DNA from 2 places in the Jeotgalibacillus aurantiacus genome. Region 1 is predicted to be linked to the other one. Evidence: riboswitches for the same ligand, from Rfam matches in the RefSeq annotation. Region 1 holds a riboswitch; the other holds the start of a gene.
What was found. A riboswitch is a leader RNA that binds a small molecule or an ion and turns the genes downstream of it on or off. The one in region 1 is predicted to bind lysine.
Positions count from the first base shown of each region.

Region 2: linked by a shared signal. The riboswitch ahead of H7968_RS16435 (Na+/H+ antiporter NhaC family protein) and the one ahead of H7968_RS13725 (aspartate kinase) in region 1 are both predicted to bind lysine.

Region 1 is NZ_JACNMS010000004.1:174,783-184,950, reverse strand. Features, by position in the region: gene H7968_RS13735 (succinate dehydrogenase cytochrome b558 subunit) at 1-436, opposite strand, end outside; gene H7968_RS13730 (YslB family protein) at 813-1,262, shown strand; gene H7968_RS13725 (aspartate kinase) at 1,308-2,540, opposite strand; lysine riboswitch at 2,651-2,832, opposite strand; gene uvrC (excinuclease ABC subunit UvrC) at 2,890-4,662, opposite strand; gene trxA (thioredoxin) at 5,219-5,533, opposite strand; gene H7968_RS13710 (electron transfer flavoprotein subunit alpha/FixB family protein) at 5,677-6,642, opposite strand; gene H7968_RS13705 (electron transfer flavoprotein subunit beta/FixA family protein) at 6,729-7,502, opposite strand; gene H7968_RS13700 (enoyl-CoA hydratase) at 7,540-8,313, opposite strand; gene H7968_RS13695 (TetR/AcrR family transcriptional regulator) at 8,328-8,909, opposite strand; gene H7968_RS13690 (long-chain-fatty-acid--CoA ligase) at 9,029-10,168, opposite strand, start outside.
Region 2 is NZ_JACNMS010000007.1:53,474-63,641, forward strand. Features, by position in the region: gene H7968_RS16385 (2-hydroxyacid dehydrogenase) at 1-923, opposite strand, end outside; gene H7968_RS16390 (TIGR01457 family HAD-type hydrolase) at 947-1,714, opposite strand; gene H7968_RS16395 (DUF86 domain-containing protein) at 1,778-2,215, opposite strand; gene H7968_RS16400 (DUF3055 domain-containing protein) at 2,336-2,605, shown strand; gene H7968_RS16405 (cytosolic protein) at 2,654-2,881, shown strand; gene H7968_RS16410 (YutD family protein) at 3,141-3,422, opposite strand; gene H7968_RS16415 (hypothetical protein) at 3,537-3,707, shown strand; gene lipA (lipoyl synthase) at 3,772-4,692, opposite strand; gene H7968_RS16425 (methionine/alanine import family NSS transporter small subunit) at 4,903-5,010, opposite strand; gene H7968_RS16430 (sodium-dependent transporter) at 5,026-6,549, opposite strand; gene H7968_RS16435 (Na+/H+ antiporter NhaC family protein) at 6,892-8,514, opposite strand; lysine riboswitch at 8,640-8,832, opposite strand; gene yunB (sporulation protein YunB) at 8,900-9,640, opposite strand; gene H7968_RS16445 (HD-GYP domain-containing protein) at 9,690-10,168, opposite strand, start outside.

The sequences.
Region 1 (10,168 bases):
TATAGAACGCTACCATCCATGGATTAGCCAAAATTGCTTCCATCATGCCAAAGTCAACTTCTGCACCCAGCGCTGCCTGAATACGCGTTTCCCAGATATGCCATGTTACAAAGATCAGCGTAAAGATCCCTGTAAGACGCTGAAGAAGGAACATATAGTTTCGAAGTGTTCCATAACGTCTCGTATTGTTTTTCGAAGTAAATGCGATGTATACTCCGTAGATTGCGTGGAAGTATAAAGGAATAAAAATAATGAAAATTTCAAGGAAAATTCTAAAAGGTAAACTCTCCATAAAGTGTGCTGCATCGTTGAAAGCCTGTTCGCTTCTGGTAGCGAAATGGTTAACAACTAAGTGTTGAATCAGGAAGATTCCTACAGGAATAACCCCAAGTAAGGAATGCAGCCTCCTCCAATAAAACTCTCGATTTTCTGCCATCGAATGTAACCCCCTCTTGATTAAGTAACGCTGCTGCCAGTGTTCCCCAGATTCCAACACAAGCAACAAAATTTCGCACAGTATAACATTTATGTGACAAATTTATTGTACTCCTCTATGTATAGAGCGTCAAGAAAACGTATACATAAAAACGATTCTGAACACTCTGTCTTTACAGTGCAATAAAAACCTCTAGAATGCAGGTTTCACACATTCTGTTCACATAAATTTCACAAATAAACATTTTTCACAATCTATTATCGCAATAAAGCATATTCTAGTGGATATTTAATTAAAATGAACCATTTCCACCTTCAGCCCTTACACTTTCGACAGAGACCCGATATAATAAATGTGTGGAAAGTGAGGGTTTATTATGTCAAATGAACAAGAAACACCATTGGACCATTTTGGATTTACCATGATCAGAGACGAGCTTATCCCGGATCTGCTGGGTACGCATACAAAGGACATACTATACTGGGCAGGTAAAAACATGGCCCGTAAATATCCATGTGAAAATGAAGGAGAACTGATCGCTTTTTTCTCACGTGCAAACTGGGGCAGCCTGATGATCATCCGTCAGAAAAATGATGAGATGCACTTTGAATTGTCCGGCTCTATCGTCGAGGAACGATTAAAAATCAAGGAAAGCCAATTTTCACTTGAAGCAGGGTTCCTCGCTGAACAAATAGCGATGATGAAGCAGTACCAGACTGAAGCTGTTTTTCAGAAAGAGAAGAAAAACAAAGTTCAGTTTGAATTGAAGTCTGACTCAAGAGATCCTTATTCTCTTCCATCCAGAAAGGCCAACAGCCGCGTCTGAGCATACATAAAAGCGCCTGAAGAACGAATCAGGCGCTTTATTTTATTATGCCTGCCCGGCTGCAAGCTCGCTCAGGCTGAAGCTGTCATGCAGAATTTGTGCCGCATCCTGCATTTTCTCCATATCCACCAATGCAGAAACCTTAATCTCAGACGTGCTGACCATTTTCATTTGAATTCCGTTTGATGCAAGTACGCTGAACATTTTCGCTGCCACACCCGGATTTGATACCATACCGGACCCAACGATGGAAACCTTCGCTAACCCTGATTCGTGCTCAATCTGATCAAATCCGATCTGCTCTCTGTGCTGCTCAAGTACTTCAAGCGCTTCATGCAATGCAGCTTCTTTAATAGAGAATGAAAGATTAACCTTCCCGGTATCTGTTTTACTCTGAATAATAATATCCACATCAATGTGATTATCAGCCAATACGGTGAAAACAGATGACATCCCTATTAATTCATCCTGCAAACCGACAACGGTCATTCTGACAATCCCCTGATCAAATGCTACTCCTCGTACAACCAAATTTCCTTCCATTGGTGCATCCTCCTCAATAATCGTTCCTTCCACTTCTTCCATACTCGAACGGACTGTTAATGTAATCTGATGATTTTTAGCAAACTCAACCGCCCTTGGATGCAGAACGCCCGCACCAAGATTTGCCATCTCAAGCATTTCATCATAAGATACGGCTGTTAATTTTCTTGCACCCTTCACATATCTCGGATCTGTTGTATATACGCCATCAACATCTGTATAAATATCACACCGGTCTGCGCGCAGTGCTGCTGCGAGTGCTACAGCGGTCGTATCGGATCCACCACGGCCCAGTGTTGTAATTTCACCGTTCTCATCCATTCCTTGAAATCCTGCGACAACAAGAACACGTCCTTCATTCAGCAGTCCCTTTACACGCTCCGTCTTAACATCTGTAATTCTTGCGTTGCTGAAAACAGCCTCTGTACGGATTCCTGCCTGCCAGCCCGTTAAGGACGTACTTTTATATCCTCTGTTTTGAAGCGCCATGGATAAGAGTGAAATCGACATCTGCTCTCCCGTTGTCAGCAGCATATCCATTTCACGCTTCTCAGGTCTTGAGGTCATTTCCCCTGCCAGTCTGACAAGCTCATCTGTTGTTTTCCCCATTGCAGACACAACGACAATTACATCATTCCCTCGCTCTTTTTCCTGAATGACGCGATTGGCTACATGATGGATCTTCTCAACTGATCCTACTGACGTTCCGCCAAACTTCTGAACAACTAAACCCACTTTAATTTCCTTCTCTCATATTGTATTTCTCAACCTTCCGCGAAATAAAAAAAAGCAATGGGGAAGGCTATCCCCATTGCTTTTTAACAGACATCGTCCGTATATCGCACAGGTGAGATAGCTCTCCAGAACAGGTCAATGTTCTGACAGCCCTGCACCTCTTAAATGCAGAACCAGCAATCAGCTCGATGAATGGCTGATCACTTCGGCGGTCCGCCCCTTTCACACAGCTTCAAAGGAGTTCATCATCCTCTGCTGTGCTACTATTGACGTCCGCACCTCTATCACCACTTTAGAAAAAGTGTATAATTTTCACTCATTATAGCACTGCTTTTTTTAGACAGCAACACTATTCCTTCAATTTCTCCACAATTTTCTCAGCTGTCGCGGCCGGGATTCCCGCCTTCACGATTTCTTCAAGCGGCGCTTCCCGCAGTTTTTTTACCGACCCGAAATAACGTAAAATCTGCTTTTTACGCTGAGGTCCGACACCCGGAATTTCATCTAGCACTGACTGAATGGAGTTCTTGCCGCGCACCTGTCTGTGAAACGTGATCGCAAACCGGTGAACTTCATCCTGGATTCTCTGCAGCAGATAAAACTCCTGACTGCGCCTGTTCAGCGGAATGATTTCAAGCGGATTCCCGTATAACAGCTGTGAAGTATTATGGCGGTCATCCTTGGCGAGACCGGCAACCGGAACCTCAATGCCAAGTTCATCTTCAATGATTTCACGCGCTGCTTCAATTTGTCCCTTCCCTCCATCAATCAGGATCAAATCAGGTAAAGGAAGATCGTCTCTCAGAACACGGGTGTATCGTCTCCGAATGACTTCACGCATGGATTCGTAGTCATCAGGACCCTGAACCGTCTTGATTTTATATTTCCTGTATTCTTTCCGGTCCGGCTTACCGTCCTGGAAGACAACCATTGCAGAGACTGCATCCGCCCCCTGAATATTGGAGTTGTCAAACGCTTCAATTCGGAGCGGAGGGTAAATATTCATCGCCGCACCAAGACTTTCAACAGCGCGGATTGTCCGGTCTTCATCACGTTCAATCAAGGCGAATTTCTCATGCAGCGCGATCCGGGCATTTTTAGAAGCAAGATTAACGAGATCCTTCTTTTGTCCCCTTACCGGCTGCTTAACTGTTACCTCAAGCAGCTCCTCAGCCATCTCACGGTTGATGGATTGCGGCACGAGCACTTCCTTCGGCTTGAAATGATTCGCTTTCATATAGAATTGACCGAGAAACGTAAGAAATTCCTCTTCAGCCTCATCGTATATGGGGAAAAGCGACACATCCCGTTCAATCAGTTTTCCCTGACGGATAAAGAAAACCTGCACACACATCCAGCCTTTATCGACAGAATAACCGAAAATATCACGGTTCGTGAAATCATTCATTGTCATCTTCTGCTTTTCCATCGTCGCTTCAATGTGAATAATCTGATCCCTGAATTCCTTTGCCCGTTCAAATTCGAGATTTTCTGCAGCTTTCTCCATTTTCACTTTTAACTCTTTTTTCACGTCCTTAAATCCGCCATTGAGAAAACGTGCGATATCCTCTGTCATTTGGCGGTACGTGCCTTCCTCCACCTTAAATTCACAAGGTGCAAGACATTGTCCCATATGATAATAGAGACAGACTTTATCAGGAAGTGTAGAGCATTTTCTGAGTGGATACATACGGTCCAGCAGTTTTTTCGTTTCGTTGGCCGCCTGCGCATTCGGATAGGGACCGAAGTATTTCCCTTTATCCCTTTTTACTTTCCGAGTAATCAGGAGCCGCGGGTGTCTTTCTGCTGTTACTTTAATGAACGGATACGTTTTATCATCCTTCAGCATGACGTTATATTTAGGGTCATGTTTTTTAATGAGGTTCAATTCAAGAATGAGTGCCTCCATATTGGAGGAGGTCACGATATATTCAAAGTCCTCAATTTCAGAAACGAGGCGCTGTGTTTTGCCGTCATGCGAGCCTGTAAAATAGGACCGGACTCGGTTTTTTAGCACCTTTGCTTTTCCGACGTAGATAATGGTTCCCTGACGGTCTTTCATCAGATAACAACCCGGCTGGTCAGGAAGGACGGCCAGCTTATTTTTGAGTAAGTCGTTCATGTCGATGGCCTCCTGGTAAATATTTTTGAAGAGTTTTTTCTTGTTTGCTGCGGGTCGTGGATGACCGGCTTATTCTACCATTTTACTTTAGTGTGTGATGTTTAATCAAAAATTAAAGTTGTTTTTGTGGGAGATGGACTGTAGAGGAATTTCCGTTTATTGAAACCGGGCAGGTGAGCATCCTCCGCTTTCCGTGGCCGCGCGGTGAGCCAGCTAGTGCTACGCACTACGCTGTCTCACCTGTCGCTCCTCCGCCACAGGAGTCTGCGGATGCTCACCTGCCCTTCGTGATTCGACTCTATCTATTGATTTTTCAAAAAATGAAAAACCGAAAAAATTAGTTCATTGCAATGATAAAGTCTACTGAAAACATACTACGCTTTTTTTGTGTCTAGCTGCGGCGACTAGCCCCTCGAGGTCATAAGTCAAAGCTGAACGTGGGCGAAGGTCAGCCCTTTTTTCATCTTCGCCTTATGCTTGTCGGGACTGGACGAGTCGCCTTCGCTTTTCTAATGAAAAAACCGGGCGCTGGGCCCGGTTTTTGGTTTTGTTTTGCTTATGCGTGTTTGCTTAGAAGCTCTTCTAGGGCTTCTTTCGGCTGGAAGCCTACTACTTTGTCCACGATTTCTCCGTCTTTGAATACGACAAGAGTCGGGATGCTCATTACGCCGAATTTGCTTGCTGTTTCCTGGTTTTCGTCAACGTCAAGCTTTACGATTTTCACTTTATCGCCCATGTCAGCATCAAGTTCTTCTAGAACGGGTGCAATCATTTTACAAGGTCCGCACCATGTTGCCCAGAAATCAGCTAGTACTAGACCGTCTTTTGTTTCTTCAGTAAATGTTTGATCAGTTGCGTGTGCAATTGCCATTCGTAATTCCTCCTTATTGGTTCCGAATCTAAAATGAGTATAGCAGGCAGAAAAAGGTTTCGCCACCTTTATGCTTAACATCATGGACTTAAAAGAAAAGGGCAGGACGCTCTGTTGAGAGTTTGTCCCACCCGTTTATAAAATTAAGATACTTTTACTTTTTTAAATTCTTCAATCAGTAATGGTACAACTTCGAACAGGTCTCCTACAATTCCATAGTCGGCCACTTTAAAGATGTTCGCTTCCGGATCTTTATTGATCGCCACGATGACTTTTGAGTTTGACATACCGGCCATGTGCTGAATCGCACCTGAGATTCCGCATGCAATATACAAATCAGGTGTAACAACTTTACCTGTCTGGCCGATTTGCAGTGAATAGTCACAGTAATCAGCGTCACATGCTCCACGGGAAGCGCCTACTGCACCGCCAAGAAGGTCAGCAAGCTCTTTTAACGGTTCAAATCCTTCTTCACTCTTGACTCCGCGTCCGCCGGCTACGATGACTTTTGCTTCTGACAGATCCACTCCGTCTGTTGCTTTACGGACAACATCTTTGATGATTGTACGAAGGTCTTTAATGTCCACGCTTACAGATGAAACTTCACCTGAGCGGCCTTCTTCCTTATCAAGCGGTGCAATGTTGTTTGGACGGATCGTAATAAATGTCAGGCCGTCTTTGATGACTTTCTTTTCAAATGCCTTACCACTGTAAATTGGACGGATGAACACAGGGCCATCCTCAATCGACGTTACATCTGATACAAGGCCGATGTTCAGTCTTCCTGCAATTTTAGGTGAAAGGTCTTTACCAAGTGCAGTGTGGCCGAAAACGAGCGCTTCCGGAGACTCCTGTTCAATCACAGCTAGTAATGCCTGTGCATAACCATCAGAAGAATACTGTTCGAGCTTTGCATCCTCAACAGTTACGACTTTATCAGCACCGTAAGCGAATAATTCATCTGCCAATCCGGCAACCTGGTTTCCAACGAGTACACTGACAACCTCGCCACCATCTGAGATTTTCTTTCCGGCTGCGATTGCTTCAAACGATACGTTTCTAAGTGCACCTTCTCTGGATTCTGCTAAAACGACTACTTTTTTGCTCATATGATAAAACCTCCTGGTTATTGTCATGTTTAGTCCTGTCTTTGACTCTGAAATGACGAGTCTGACTGTTTAGTTTACATGTGAAATCAGATTACTTTTGCTTCTTTTCTAAGAAGGTCCACAAGTTCTTTCACCTGTGCGTCAATGTCACCATCAAGAATACGCCCTGCTTCTTTTGCAGGTGGCAGGTAAATTTCAACTGTTTCTGTTTTTGGTTCAACATCTTCTTCCTCTAGATCCAGATCATCAAGCTCAAGCTCATCAAGCGGCTTTTTCTTTGCTTTCATGATCCCCGGAAGTGATGGATAACGCGGATCATTCAGACCTTGCTGTGCCGTAACGAGTAGTGGAAGTGAAGTTTCGATTGTTTCAGAATCTCCTTCTACGTCACGGACAATGGTTACTGTGTCTCCATCAATTTTGATGCTTGTGATCGTCGTTACGTAAGGGATGTTTAACTGCTCAGCCACACGCGGACCGACCTGACCTGAACCGCCATCAATTGCCACGTTTCCTCCGATGATCAGATCCGCTTCCTTATCTTTCAGGTATTCAGCAAGAATTTTTGCTGTTGTAAACTGATCCGTTTCATCCAGGTCATCTTCAATATTAACAAGCACTGCTTTATCAGCACCCATTGCTAAAGCAGTACGAAGCTGCTTTTCTGTCTCTTCATTACCGACTGATACAACAGTTACTTCTCCACCGTGCTCATCGCGAAGCTGGATGGCTTCCTCGATCGCATATTCATCGTAAGGGTTGATGATGAATTCCGCTCCGTCTTCAGCAATCTTTCCACCCTGGACTGAAATTTTTTCCTCTGTATCAAACGTTCTTTTCATCAGTACGTAAATATTCATATTATTCCCTCCGATTTTTGATGATGATTAATTTATATTAATTTCCCTTAAAAACAGGTTTTCTTTTCTCAATGAACGCGCCAATGCCTTCTTTTGCGTCCTCTGACACGAATACTTCTCCAAAAAGCTCCGCTTCTTTATCAACACCGGCCTGAAATTCTCCGCGTTTTGAATATTGAAGCAGGTCGATCGCCGCTTTTACTGAAACCGGACTCTTTTGAGCCAGTTTTAATGCAAGCGCTTTCGATTTTTCGAATACTTCTTCTTCAGGGAACGCCTTATTGGCAAGACCCCACTGCACAGCTTCTTCCCCAGTTATCGGATCGCTTGATAAAAGCATTTCCGCCGCTTTGGCGAATCCTACAAATCTTGGCAGCCTTTGCGAGCCTGCAAATCCCGGAATCAACCCGAGCTGCAGCTCAGGAAGGCCAAGCTTGGCGGACTCACTCACGTAACGGATATGGCAGCCCATTGCAAGTTCAAGACCACCACCTAAAGCCGCCCCATGGATTGAGGCAATAATCGGCTTTGAGAACGCTTCCATTCTTTCGAATACGCGTTGACCCCTCTGTGCCAGTTTAGTAAACTCTGCACCGGAAGGAACCTCAGTGAATTCCTTGATGTCTGCCCCTGCAGAAAAAAACCTGCCTTCACCGTGGATGAGAAGGACTCTTACATCCTGATCATGTTCGACTGCATCGAGCCACGAATCAATTTCTTCAATCAGCGCACCGGACAAAGCGTTTGCCGGGGGACGGCTGATTGTAGCTGTTGAAATAAACTCATTGTTCTCCCATCGTAAAAATCCCATGTTCTTTTCCCCCTTTATTTGCGCAATCCTTTTACAAGAAGGGTATGTACACCCGGAGCCAGATCGGTGATTGAATATTTCTGATCATTAATCACCCAGGAAGTGGCTACCTCATCAATCGTACCAAAGACCATTTGCCTTGCCAATCGAATATCAAGGTCCTCAGACAGTACACCGTTATCAACGCCGTTTTGAAGCACCTCATCAACGAGTACGAGATATTCCTTCAGCACTTTGTTTATCCGGAGTCTGATATCTTTGTTAGACTGCCTCAGTTCAAGCTGTGTTACAATAGCAAGGTGATGATCCTCTGCAAGCATATTAAAATGGCTGTCTACCAGTATTTTCAGCTGATCAATGGCGTCGGTTTTATCCGACATTCTCGTTCTGATCGACTGTACAAACTGACCCATTTTTTCTTCAAATAAAGAAATGAGGATATCTTCTTTATTTTTGAAATACAGATAAATCGTACCGTCTGCAACACCTGCCTGCTTGGCAATCTTCGAAACCTGAGCATGATGGTAGCCGTTTTCGGCAATGACCACAACGGCTGCATCAATAATCATTTTATATTTTGGTTTATCCTTCTTCATCAGGCCATCACCTTTCAGACAAAATAAAAGACGAAAATATGAATGATGATTCATTCATATTTTCATCTTACTAAGAAATGCGATTTCCGTCAAGCAAAATCGCATTTGAAATCAGGTCATTACGACGTGAACTTCTGCTGCTCCTGCTTCTCTTTTTCCTCTTCTACAAGCTTTCTTCTGAGAATCTTACCGACCGCTGTTTTAGGAAGCTCATCACGGAACTCATAAATTCTCGGAACCTTGTAAGCTGCTAAATGCTTGCGTGCAAATTCATCGAGCTCTTCCTGGGTTGCCTGCGCTCCCTGTTTTAACACAACAAACAGCTTTACCGTTTCTCCGCGGTACGCATCAGGTACTCCAACAGCCACTACTTCCTGCACAGCAGGATGCTCATACATTACTTCTTCAATTTCACGCGGATAAATATTAAATCCACCGGCGATAATCATATCTTTTTTACGGTCTACTACATAAAACATACCCTGTTCATCCATATATCCAAGGTCCCCTGTATAAAGCCAACCATCACGTAAAACTGCTGCAGTTTCTTCAGGCTGATTCCAGTATCCCTTCATCACCTGAGGACCTTTTACGATAATTTCCCCGACTTCTCCCGGAGGAAGCTCCTGGCCTGTTTCCATGGAAACAATTTTCGAATCAGTATCCGGCCACGGCACACCTACACTTCCCTTAATCCGCTGCTGATCCCAGATGAAGTTTGAGTGAGTAACCGGAGAAGATTCAGTCAATCCGTAACCTTCCACCAGCTTTCCACCTGTCAGCTTTTCGAATTTCTCCTGTACTTCAACCGGCAGTGGAGCTGATCCACTGATACATGATTGAACAGATGTTAAATCATATTTTTTAAGATCAGGGTGATTTAAAATACCAATGTAAATGGTAGGTGCACCCGGAAAAATCGTTGGCTTTTGCTTATGAATCGTTTTCAATGCTGTTTCCACATCGAATTTTGGAAGAAGGATCATCTTGTATCCCTGCATGATGGAAAGAATCATGACTGTTGTCATGCCATACACATGGAAAAACGGCAGGATTCCCATAATGCTCTCTTCGCCCTTTTTATTTTTATACAGCCAGGCATCACACATAGAAGCATTCGCAATCAGGTTTTTATGTGTGAGCATAACGCCTTTAGGAAAACCGGTTGTTCCACCAGTATACTGCAGGATCGCTACATCCTCTTCAAAGTTGAGCGATGGCACTTCAGGATCCGGAGTAGCTGTTTTAAGTATTTCCGT
Region 2 (10,168 bases), on a different contig from region 1:
ACTGCTGCAATGTTATCCGATGCAAGCTTCATCATCGTCAGGCGTGTTTCTCTGGAGGCGCTGCCGATATGCGGGATGGCGACTACATTTTTCATGCTGAGAAGCGGATGGTCAGCACTGATTGGTTCTTTTTCAAACACATCAAGTGCTGCTCCGGCAATTTCACCGGTTTGCAGTGCTTCGATCAACGCCTGTTCGTCCACTGTTGTACCACGGCCTGCATTAACAAAAAACGCAGACTTCTTCATTAAGGCAAATTCCTTCTTACCCATCATCTGCTTTGTTTCTTCTGTAAAAGGAGCAAGCATCACAACATAATCAGATTCCTTCAGCAGTTCTTCAAGAGAAACGTGTTTAGCGTTAAATCGTTGTTCCGCCTCAGATTTTCTGGACCGCGTATGATAAAGCACATCCATATTAAATCCTTTGGCCCGTTGCGCGACGGCTTGTCCAATACTTCCCATTCCGATAATCCCGATCGTCTTATGATGAATATCAGTTCCCGCAAGCAGATAAGGGGACCATGACGTCCACTTTCCCTGCTTTACATACTCAGCAGCCTCCGTGATTCTCCTGCCGACAGCCATGATCAGTGAAAATGTCAGATCCGCTGTTGTATCCGTCAGAACATCAGGTGTATTCGTAACAATGACGCCTGCCTTTTTTGCAGCATCGAGATCGATGTTGTCATATCCGACTGCAAGGTTTGCCACTACTTCCAAATGTGGAGCCGCATCAAAAATCTCCTGATCAATTTTGTCAGATAACATCGTGAGAAGTGCATGACTGTCTTTTACCTGGTGAAGTAATTCATCTTTCGGTACAGCCGTATCTTCCTTGTTCCAAACCTGTACATCAAATCGCTCCTTTAATTGATCAATCACCTGATCATCAATTTTACGGGTAATATAAATCTTTTTCATGTCATACACTCCTCGCTGTTAAGTCAGATGATGTTCCATTCTGCTAATGAGTTGATTGAGTAAGTAGGCTGAAGTTCTTTCGTTTCCAGCAGGCTTTTAGGTGAAACGCCTGTATGAACCATCAATGTGTCCATGCCGGTATTGAAGCCTGCCTGAATGTCTGTATCATAATTGTCTCCCACCATCACGACTTCTTCTTTAGGCAGTCCAAGTACATGAAGTGCCTGTTCCATAATGACAGCTTCAGGCTTACCGATAAACATCGGTTCCGTTTGAGTAGAAACAGCAATCACCGAAGTCAGTGATCCGTTACCTGGAAGGAGACCGCGTTCAGTCGGGATCGCAATATCTCCATTTGTAGAAATAAATTTCGCGCCGCCTCTGACAGCCAGGCAGCCGAGCGCCAGTTTTTCATACGTAATTTCCCGGTCAAGCCCGACTACAACGTAATCAGGATTTTCGTCTTTAATCGTCAAACCCTTGTCTGTCAGCGCTTGGCGAATACCGTCTCCGCCAATCACATAGACAGATGCATCCGACTTTTCCCGGGAAATAACGGAGGCTGTAGCTAATGATGTCGTAAATACCTGCTCCGGCTCAGCGGGTACATCAAAACCTTTTAAGTGAGCTGCAACCTGCTCCTGTGTTTTTGAAGAATTATTCGTTACAAATAAATAAGGAATGCCTTTATCCTTCAATTTTTTCACAAAATCAACAGCTTCCGGAATCGCTTCCGTCCCTCTGTACATTGTTCCATCAAGATCAATTAAATATCCTTTATACTGCTTCATTGTCTACTTCCTTTCAATCCATAAAAAAGAACCTATCCCAGTCGGAATAGAGCCCTTTTTAGCTTAATTTCTAAATGCTGAAACGGGGCCAAGCTCATTTGTCAGATAATCGCGTACAGCTGGTGCAAACGCCTGAAGTTCAGATAGATGATTTCTCAAGGTCTCCTCAAGGTGACTGTGTGACAGGGTTGTAAACTCCTGTACGAGCAGCTTCCTCAGCTGAATGACCTTTACAAGTGGAGGCTTCATGTCAGGTGTGATGACTTTCTCATCCTCTAAAATCTCAATAATATCCTCATAACTGCCCGGATCTCTCATAATAAACCCGTCAATCATCGAATTCCCAACATCAATGATGGATTCAATAATTACGTGGGTACAGCGCTCAAGCGCAAGCTCTGAAAGACGGGTCGACCAGGATGTCTGTGCCTCAAAAAAAGCAATCTGTTCCTCCATATAAGAAAGCGTCGCATGAATCGTCTCGCGGTCAACAAAATACATTTTTCTCACGCTCCATTTTACAACTTATACTCCTAGTGTACCATATAAAACGGCGAACTTTGGCATGCGGACTGTTAATCGGTATAATGGAAACAGAATTCTGCCACTGGAGGTTTTATTATGAACGAACGTTTTTACCTTTATGATGATACAGAAGAAACCAAAACGCGATTTGTCAGCTTTATGGGCGAAAACCAGCGCTTTGATCTTGCCATTATGTATTCAGACCGCTACTACGGAAAAGCAGTCGTCTTTGATATTCAGGGAAGTCGATTCGCCATTCTGGGTCAGGACGACCTTGATGAACCCGGCTACCTCGAACATGCCTATCAGATCTCAGAAGAAGATGCATCAGAAATGCGCGACTTTCTCCAGGAAGTCATCCGCTGAATAAAAACACACAACCTCCTCCACACTAGATGCAGAGGAGGTTTTTATATGAAACAATACAGCGACTTTTCAAACGTCGAAGTCCAGCGTGAATACCTGACCGTCGAAACACTGCCCGAAGGCCCATACGGCGCACCACGCGGCAAATATTCCATCGTCAAAAATAAAAGCGGCCCATGGCTACCCGGACAGCGCTACTACAGCGCCTTCAACTACGAAAACAAAGGGCTCCACAAACACATACCACGCCTAGATCCCGGAGCTCATAAGCCTTAAACCGGTAAATTTTGATCATAGATTAGAGGGCTCGAATCATCCGTAGACTCCTGTGGCTGAAAGCGACAGGTGAGTCGAGCCCGGTTTTTTACTCTCTATAAAAACAACAGGAATGAAGTTTTATATCACACGAAGGGCCGGACTCATCCGTAGACTCCTGCGGCAGTGAAGCGACAGGTGAGACAGCGTAGTGCGTAGCACTAGCTGGCTCACCGCGCGGCCGCGGAAAGCGAAGGATGAGTCCGGCCCGGTTTGTAAACTACTTCTTAACCGCAACCTTTTTCACAATAAAATAAGGACAACCAAAATTACAATGCTCATACAAATAATCCTTCACCGTCGAAATCTTCGTATCAAACGACGACTTCTGGTTCTGATCATCAAAAAAACCCTTCAACCGGAGCTGTCCATATCCCCAGTCGCCTACTATGTAATCATACTTATGAAGAATCTCACTATATCTGCCCTCAAACGCTTCCTCATTAAAGCCTTCGCGGTACTCCTCAATAATCTCATACTGATGATTATAAATCGTAATCATTATCCACCACTCCTGAATTTGTCTCTTCCTCCATTATACATGACAAAACCATCTTTTCCTAAGTAAAATCTCACGCTTTGTACATACTAACCATTAAAAACAGAGGTGCTTAAAATGAGTAAAACCGCCATCCTATTCCTGACAGCTTTAATACTTGCAGCCTGCTCCCAGCCTGAACCACCTGAAGCAGCAGAAAATATAAAACCACAAGCAACCGAAACCATGCACCTTGCGCCTGCTGCACCTGAAACGGATCACGAATCCGGGGAAACGTCCCAAAGATAGCAGATACAAAAAAAGAGTGAAACATCCCTCTGCCATCAGAGTTCTGTTACACTCTTTATCAAACTTACTCGTTATCCTGTAATTCTCCCTGTGCCTGGCGTTCACGCGATGCAGCATTAACCTGCTCATCTGCATGATACGAAGAACGGACAAGCGGCCCGGCTTCACAATGCTTAAATCCTTTATCCATGGCAATTTTGCGCAATTTACCGAATTCAAGCGGTGTATAGTATTTAATAACTGGAAGATGCTTACGTGTTGGCTGCAGATACTGACCGATTGTCATAATATCCACATCATGTGCACGTAAATCATCCATCGTCTGAATGATTTCTTCCTCTGTTTCACCTAATCCAATCATTAAACTCGACTTCGTTGGAATATCAGGCTGCAATTCTTTTGAGCGCTTCAGCAGTTCAAGAGAACGGTGATACTTTGCACGCGCACGCACTCTAGGCGTCAGACGTTCAACCGTTTCGATGTTATGGTTAAGTATATCAGGACGTGCATCCATAAGCGTTTGAATGTTTTCGTAAATGCCACCCATGTCAGATGGAAGGACTTCAATCGTCGTAAAAGGATTTTTTCTCTTAATAGCACGGACCGTTTCAGCAAATACGGCTGCACCGCCATCCTTCAAATCATCACGGGCTACAGCAGTAATAACGGCATGCTTTAAATTCATCAGCTTAACTGAATCCGCTACGCGTTCCGGCTCAGCCAGATCAAGCTCTGTCGGAAGGCCTGTTTTGATTGCACAAAAACGGCATGCACGTGTACAAACATCTCCAAGAATCATAAATGTTGCGGTTCTTCTCTCGCCCCAGCACTCATGAATATTCGGGCACCGTGCCTCTTCACATACGGTGTGGAGATTTTTCTCACGCATCATTTTCTTTAATCCTGTATAACTTTCATTCGTGTTCAGCTTAATTTTCAGCCACTCCGGCTTTCTGAGGAGGCCGTCCTTCGTCGTTGTACTCATTCCCACTTTCCTCCATTTCAAGGTTTACTTCTATATAACAGGAGTTCAATAATCACTAGTACAGAACCTATTTACAGTCACTTTATCACACTAAAAAGATCATCACAAGAGGATGTCGTCAGAAAAAGTGTATGCGTTATCAGGACAGCCTCATGAAACCCTAAAAGAAAAAAGCCTGCAGCAGATCGCTACAGGCTTTTCATCAGTGAATTACACTTCTTTTTTTGATTTACTTACTGCATTTACAATACTGGCTGCGAGTCCGCCCCAAAGGAGGACAATACCAACAACCATCATAAAAATCGCACTGCCTGTCATATTCAACTACCTCCTTTAGTCTTTGTCCGGAAGCTCAACAGGTGTTGAACGGCTCCATTTTCCAAGTGAGAACAAGAGACCTACAACAAGCGCTCCTACAGCTACAGATACACCACCAGCTAAGATAAAGTCTGTCGCATATCCTTCGTAGTTTCCTGTGTCATTATCAAACTGCTGAAGAATATTCTGAGCAAGTAGCTGGAACATCATAAAACCAAGTACAATTGGCGTAACGATTCCAAGACAGATTTTCCACCAGCCGCCAAGACGGATTTGAGAAGTCAGGTTTGCATGGTCTCGAAGCAGATCTGCTTTTCGAAGAATCCATATAACCATTACGACTTCTACCAGGCCGACTGCTGCTACACCAAACTGGTTGATAAAGTAGTCAGCTACGTCCAGGAAGTACAATCCACCCTGAGTGGCGAACAGAACAGAAATAAGTGCTGCAAGTCCACCGCCAAATAAAATGGCCATGTTACGGGATACACCGAACTTCTCTGTGATACCTGCTACATACGTTTCTGTAATAGACATGAGTGAAGTTAGTCCTGCTAACGTCAATGATAAAAAGAATAGAGCACCGAAAAGCCCGTTTAAGCCCGGAAGCTGATTAATGATCTGCGGGAATACAACAAATGCAAGTCCAACTCCTGCAGTCGCAACTTCTGAGACAGGAACGTCTAGCTGAGACGCCATATATCCAAGTGCTGCGAATACCCCGATTCCTGCTAGAAGCTCAAAGCCAGAGTTCGCAAAACCTGTAATGAAGGCGTTATTCGTGATATCTGATTTTTTTGGCAGATAACTTGAATAAGTAATCATGATCGCAAAAGCAATCGATAAACTGAAGAAAATATGACCGTATGCGGCTACCCAGACATCCGGATCAAGTATGTTTTCAAAATTCGGCTGGAAGAAAGCGTTCAGGCCTTCAGTAGCGCCTTCAAGTGTTACTGCACGAATTACAATAATTAAGAATAAGATCACAAGCGTTGGAATAAAAATGCGGTTCGCATACTCAATTCCTTTTTTAACACCAGCTACAAGAATACCAAGTGTGATAACCCAAACGAGGATAAGCGGAATTAGAATCCCCCATACGATACCACCTGTTTCACCTGGAGCTACATCAAGCTGTAGAAATTCTCCGAATAAAAATGCCTCTGTGTCCTCACCCCAGGCCTGATTAAACGAAAAGATTGTATAACGCATGGCCCAGGCAATAATGACGGCGTAATAGGTGGATATCACGAAGGCGACAAATACTCCCCACCATCCTAACCATTCCGCCTTTTTTCCGCTCATACGGAAGAATGACAGCGGCGCTGATCCTCTGTACTTATGACCGATGGTGAATTCCATAACAAGAATAGGAATACCGGCAGTTAAGAGTGCAAATAAATATGGAATAAAGAATGCTCCTCCACCGTTCTCATAAGCAACATACGGAAAACGCCAGATGTTTCCGAGTCCGACTGCAGAACCTACAGCGGCCAAAATAAAGCCGGCACGAGTTCCCCACTGTTGACGATTCATCTTTTTCCCCCCAATTAGTTTCTTCCATATTATGCTGGAAGTTTTTATATATTCAGATTATTTCTCATAATCTAAAAACAGTATAGCACTTGCTTCCTAAATGTAAAAGCACTATTTTTAAAATTCTGATATTATAGCAAAAAAATTTATTCCCGATTAAAAACCTTGTATTTACAACGTTTAGATAAAATACCATGCAATTTTATTCAAAAATTGAATAATGGAAATGAAAAGAACCGCAGTCAGAAAGTCCCGTGTTATATTTCACTCACAACAACTGCTTTTAATTGGAAAAACCATAAAAAAACTGTTCAGAGAATCCCCTGAACAGTTTCAAAAAAATTATTTTTCCAAGCTCTCTTCCGCTGAAACCACACGTGCTTTTTCCGGATTCCGACCCATAATGACAGCAAACAGCACCAGCAATACGATCACTAACCCAAGTGCAAGCCACGTACTACCAGAGAAGCCAAGCAGAATATAACCTGCTGCTGCAATCGCAGCACCTGTCACTGCATATGGAATCTGAGTCGTTACGTGATCAATATGATTGCTTCCCGCTCCCGTAGAAGACAGGATCGTCGTATCTGAAATCGGTGAACAGTGGTCACCAAACACCGCTCCAGCCAGAACCGCTGCAAGTGCAGGAAGAAGTAACGATACATCTGTCGTTGCTGCAATCTGACCTGCGATCGGTAGCAGAATACCAAATGATCCCCATGATGTTCCTGTAGAAAATGCCATAATACCGGCAACAAGGAATAACAGTACCGGCAGCCATCCGATTGGAAGATTGGACTGCTCTACCAAGCCTGCAAGGTAAACACCCGTGCCAAGGCTGTCAATCAAACCAACAATCATCCAGGCAAAGACAAGAATATAAATGGCTGGCAGCATTGATTTAACACCTTCTGTTAAGCCTAACACAAACTCAGATCCACCAATCTTACTGGAACGGTTCACCTGACGGATAAACAGAATAATGGCAACAGCCAGTCCGACCAGTGCACCCCAGACAAGTGATTTTGCTACATCGGTATATTCGAACATCTGTAACAGTGAGGCGGCTTGTCCTGTTTCATCCTGATACGCCTGAGCACCTGTATACATCATGGATGCAACAGTTCCCACAACAAGCGCAATAATTGGCCAGATTAAATCTCCAACCGTACCATGACTTGATGTAGGCAGATCATTTTTTAATTCACCAGGAATGTCTTTATTTTTATCATAGACTTCTCCTGTTTCAATTGCACGATTTTCATGCACACGCATCTGTCCGAAATCAACACCACGCAGTGCCACAATAAATACGATGCCAAGTGCTGCCCAGACATACAGATTCATCGGCACCATCTGAATAAATGCTGAGAACGCTGTGTATTCCGTAATAGAGTGTGTCGCTAAAATTCCTCCGATTACGGCAATGATGTAGGCGCCCCAGCTTGATACAGGGGATACAACACAGACAGGAGCTGCAGTTGAGTCAATCAGATAAGCAAGCTTCGCCCGTGATACACGGTGGCGGTCTGTAATCGGACGGGCCACCTGTCCTACAGCAAGACTGTTAAAGTAATCATCGATAAAGATGATTACCCCAAGACAAGCTGTAACAAGCTGGGCCCCTGCACGCGTTTTCACGCGCTTCATTGCCCACTCCCCGAACGCTCTTGCTCCACCTGAAATATTAATAAATGCTGTAATCACACCAAGTATAAGTAAGAATAGCATGATAAAGATATTCCAAAGATTCAGCGCACCCGGTTCACCATCAGAACCATATTCCCAAAATACGCCGCTGAACGACATCCATAATTCCTGAAGCGTTCCAACCGGAGAAAAGCTTGTCAACAGCAATGCCGCTGCAACAATCCCTGCCCCGAGTGATAATAAAACTCGCCGAGTCAGTACAACCATTAAAATCGCAATAATCGGCGGTAAAAGTGATAACCATGAACCTTCCATAATATTCCCTCCTCTATTGTTTGATAGGGTAAGTAATGAGGCAAAATCGTAAAAAACGCAAAAAAGGGCAATGATAGAGGACTCTACCATTACCCTTGTATGTGTCAGTAATGTTATGCTCCATCACGATCTGTAGCTCCTCAACCCGCAAAAACGTTGTGTTTCTGCGGCAAGAGAGTGTTATCCCTATTAAAGATAACCCCAATGATAAAACCTTTGACCGATTATTACCATTTCGGCAGACATCCCCTTTCACCTGTGATCAACGTTGTCATCCTCACACAGCTTACTCTTGAATACTGCACCTCTACCCCATCGGATTATGATGTGGTGATTATTCATTTTACTAGCCTACTATAGCAGGATTTCATTTCGATTTCAAGACTTATGGTGAAGGAATTGGCACTTCGAGTGAAGGTGACATTCCATCACCCATGTTATATATTTCAGGAACCTGCCCCTGAATCAGCCCCATTGCGACAGGAATATCCTGTTGAATGGTCGTAACCTCTGTGGCAAAAGGAACAATAATTTGCACCTGAACCTTAAGGTCAATATTAATTTCAACAAATGCATTGTTAATGCCAAACTCCGTAATATCAGATCTGATATTGGAGGTCACACTGCCTACTGCATGAAATCGGATTGGCACTCTCGGACCAAGGTTTCCAAGTAATGCATTTCCGGTCGCCTGCCCAAGCGGAACCGTGTAGACAATTCCCTCCATATCCCCGGCATCCTCCACTTCGATATCAAGCTCTGTCAGGGATTTAAGGACACTTGTATCTCCGCGTTCTATTGCGCGCAGCTGCCCCTGAACGAGCTCGGTCGTTTCAGACATGACACGGTTTATGATTTCTGTATTAAATTTGGTTGTAATCATTTCAGATGAGTCAGTTGGGACATTCTCGATAATTTCGTTAATATCCATTACGTTGGCAATTTCTTTATTAACAGCCTTACTAATCACCAGCGCACCGATTTTTTGTGTCTGCGATTCTGCATAAACCATCAGTGTCGGTTTAATCCCTGTATTGATGAGAAAAAGTCCCGTGATGGTCATCACGCCAAACAGGACAAAAGATATGACCCAGACTGCACGTACAGATAACGGTTTTATGCGCATAAAAAAGCCCTCCTCCCTGCATTGTATGCAAGAAAAAAGGGCTCATTAACTAATGAACAGTTTCTGTACTGAAATCAATATCTGTTGCAGAAATAGCAGATTCAGGATTCAAACTCAGATCGAGCTCATATGTAGCTGTCAGAAGACGACCGTTTTCCTCGACCACCCTGATTACAGGCCTTGCAGACATCCCTGTATTTTGCCGTGCCACAATACCCTTCCTTCCATCGTTAAGGCCCACAGAAAGTCCATTCGGGTAGATCGCAATAGACTGAGTAAAAGCTTTAATCACAGTCGGGTCAAATAACGTTCCTGAGCCATCCTGTAGGATATCTAGCGCATCGGATGGCAGCATTTTTTCACGGTACACCCTGTTTGAAGTACAGGCATCGAATACATCAGCAACAGCGATAATTTTAGCGTAAGGATGAATGTCCGGTCCCTTTAAACCCCTGGGATACCCAGAGCCATCTATTCGTTCATGATGCTGAAAGGCACAATGCGCACTTAACAGCGAAACATTATGAA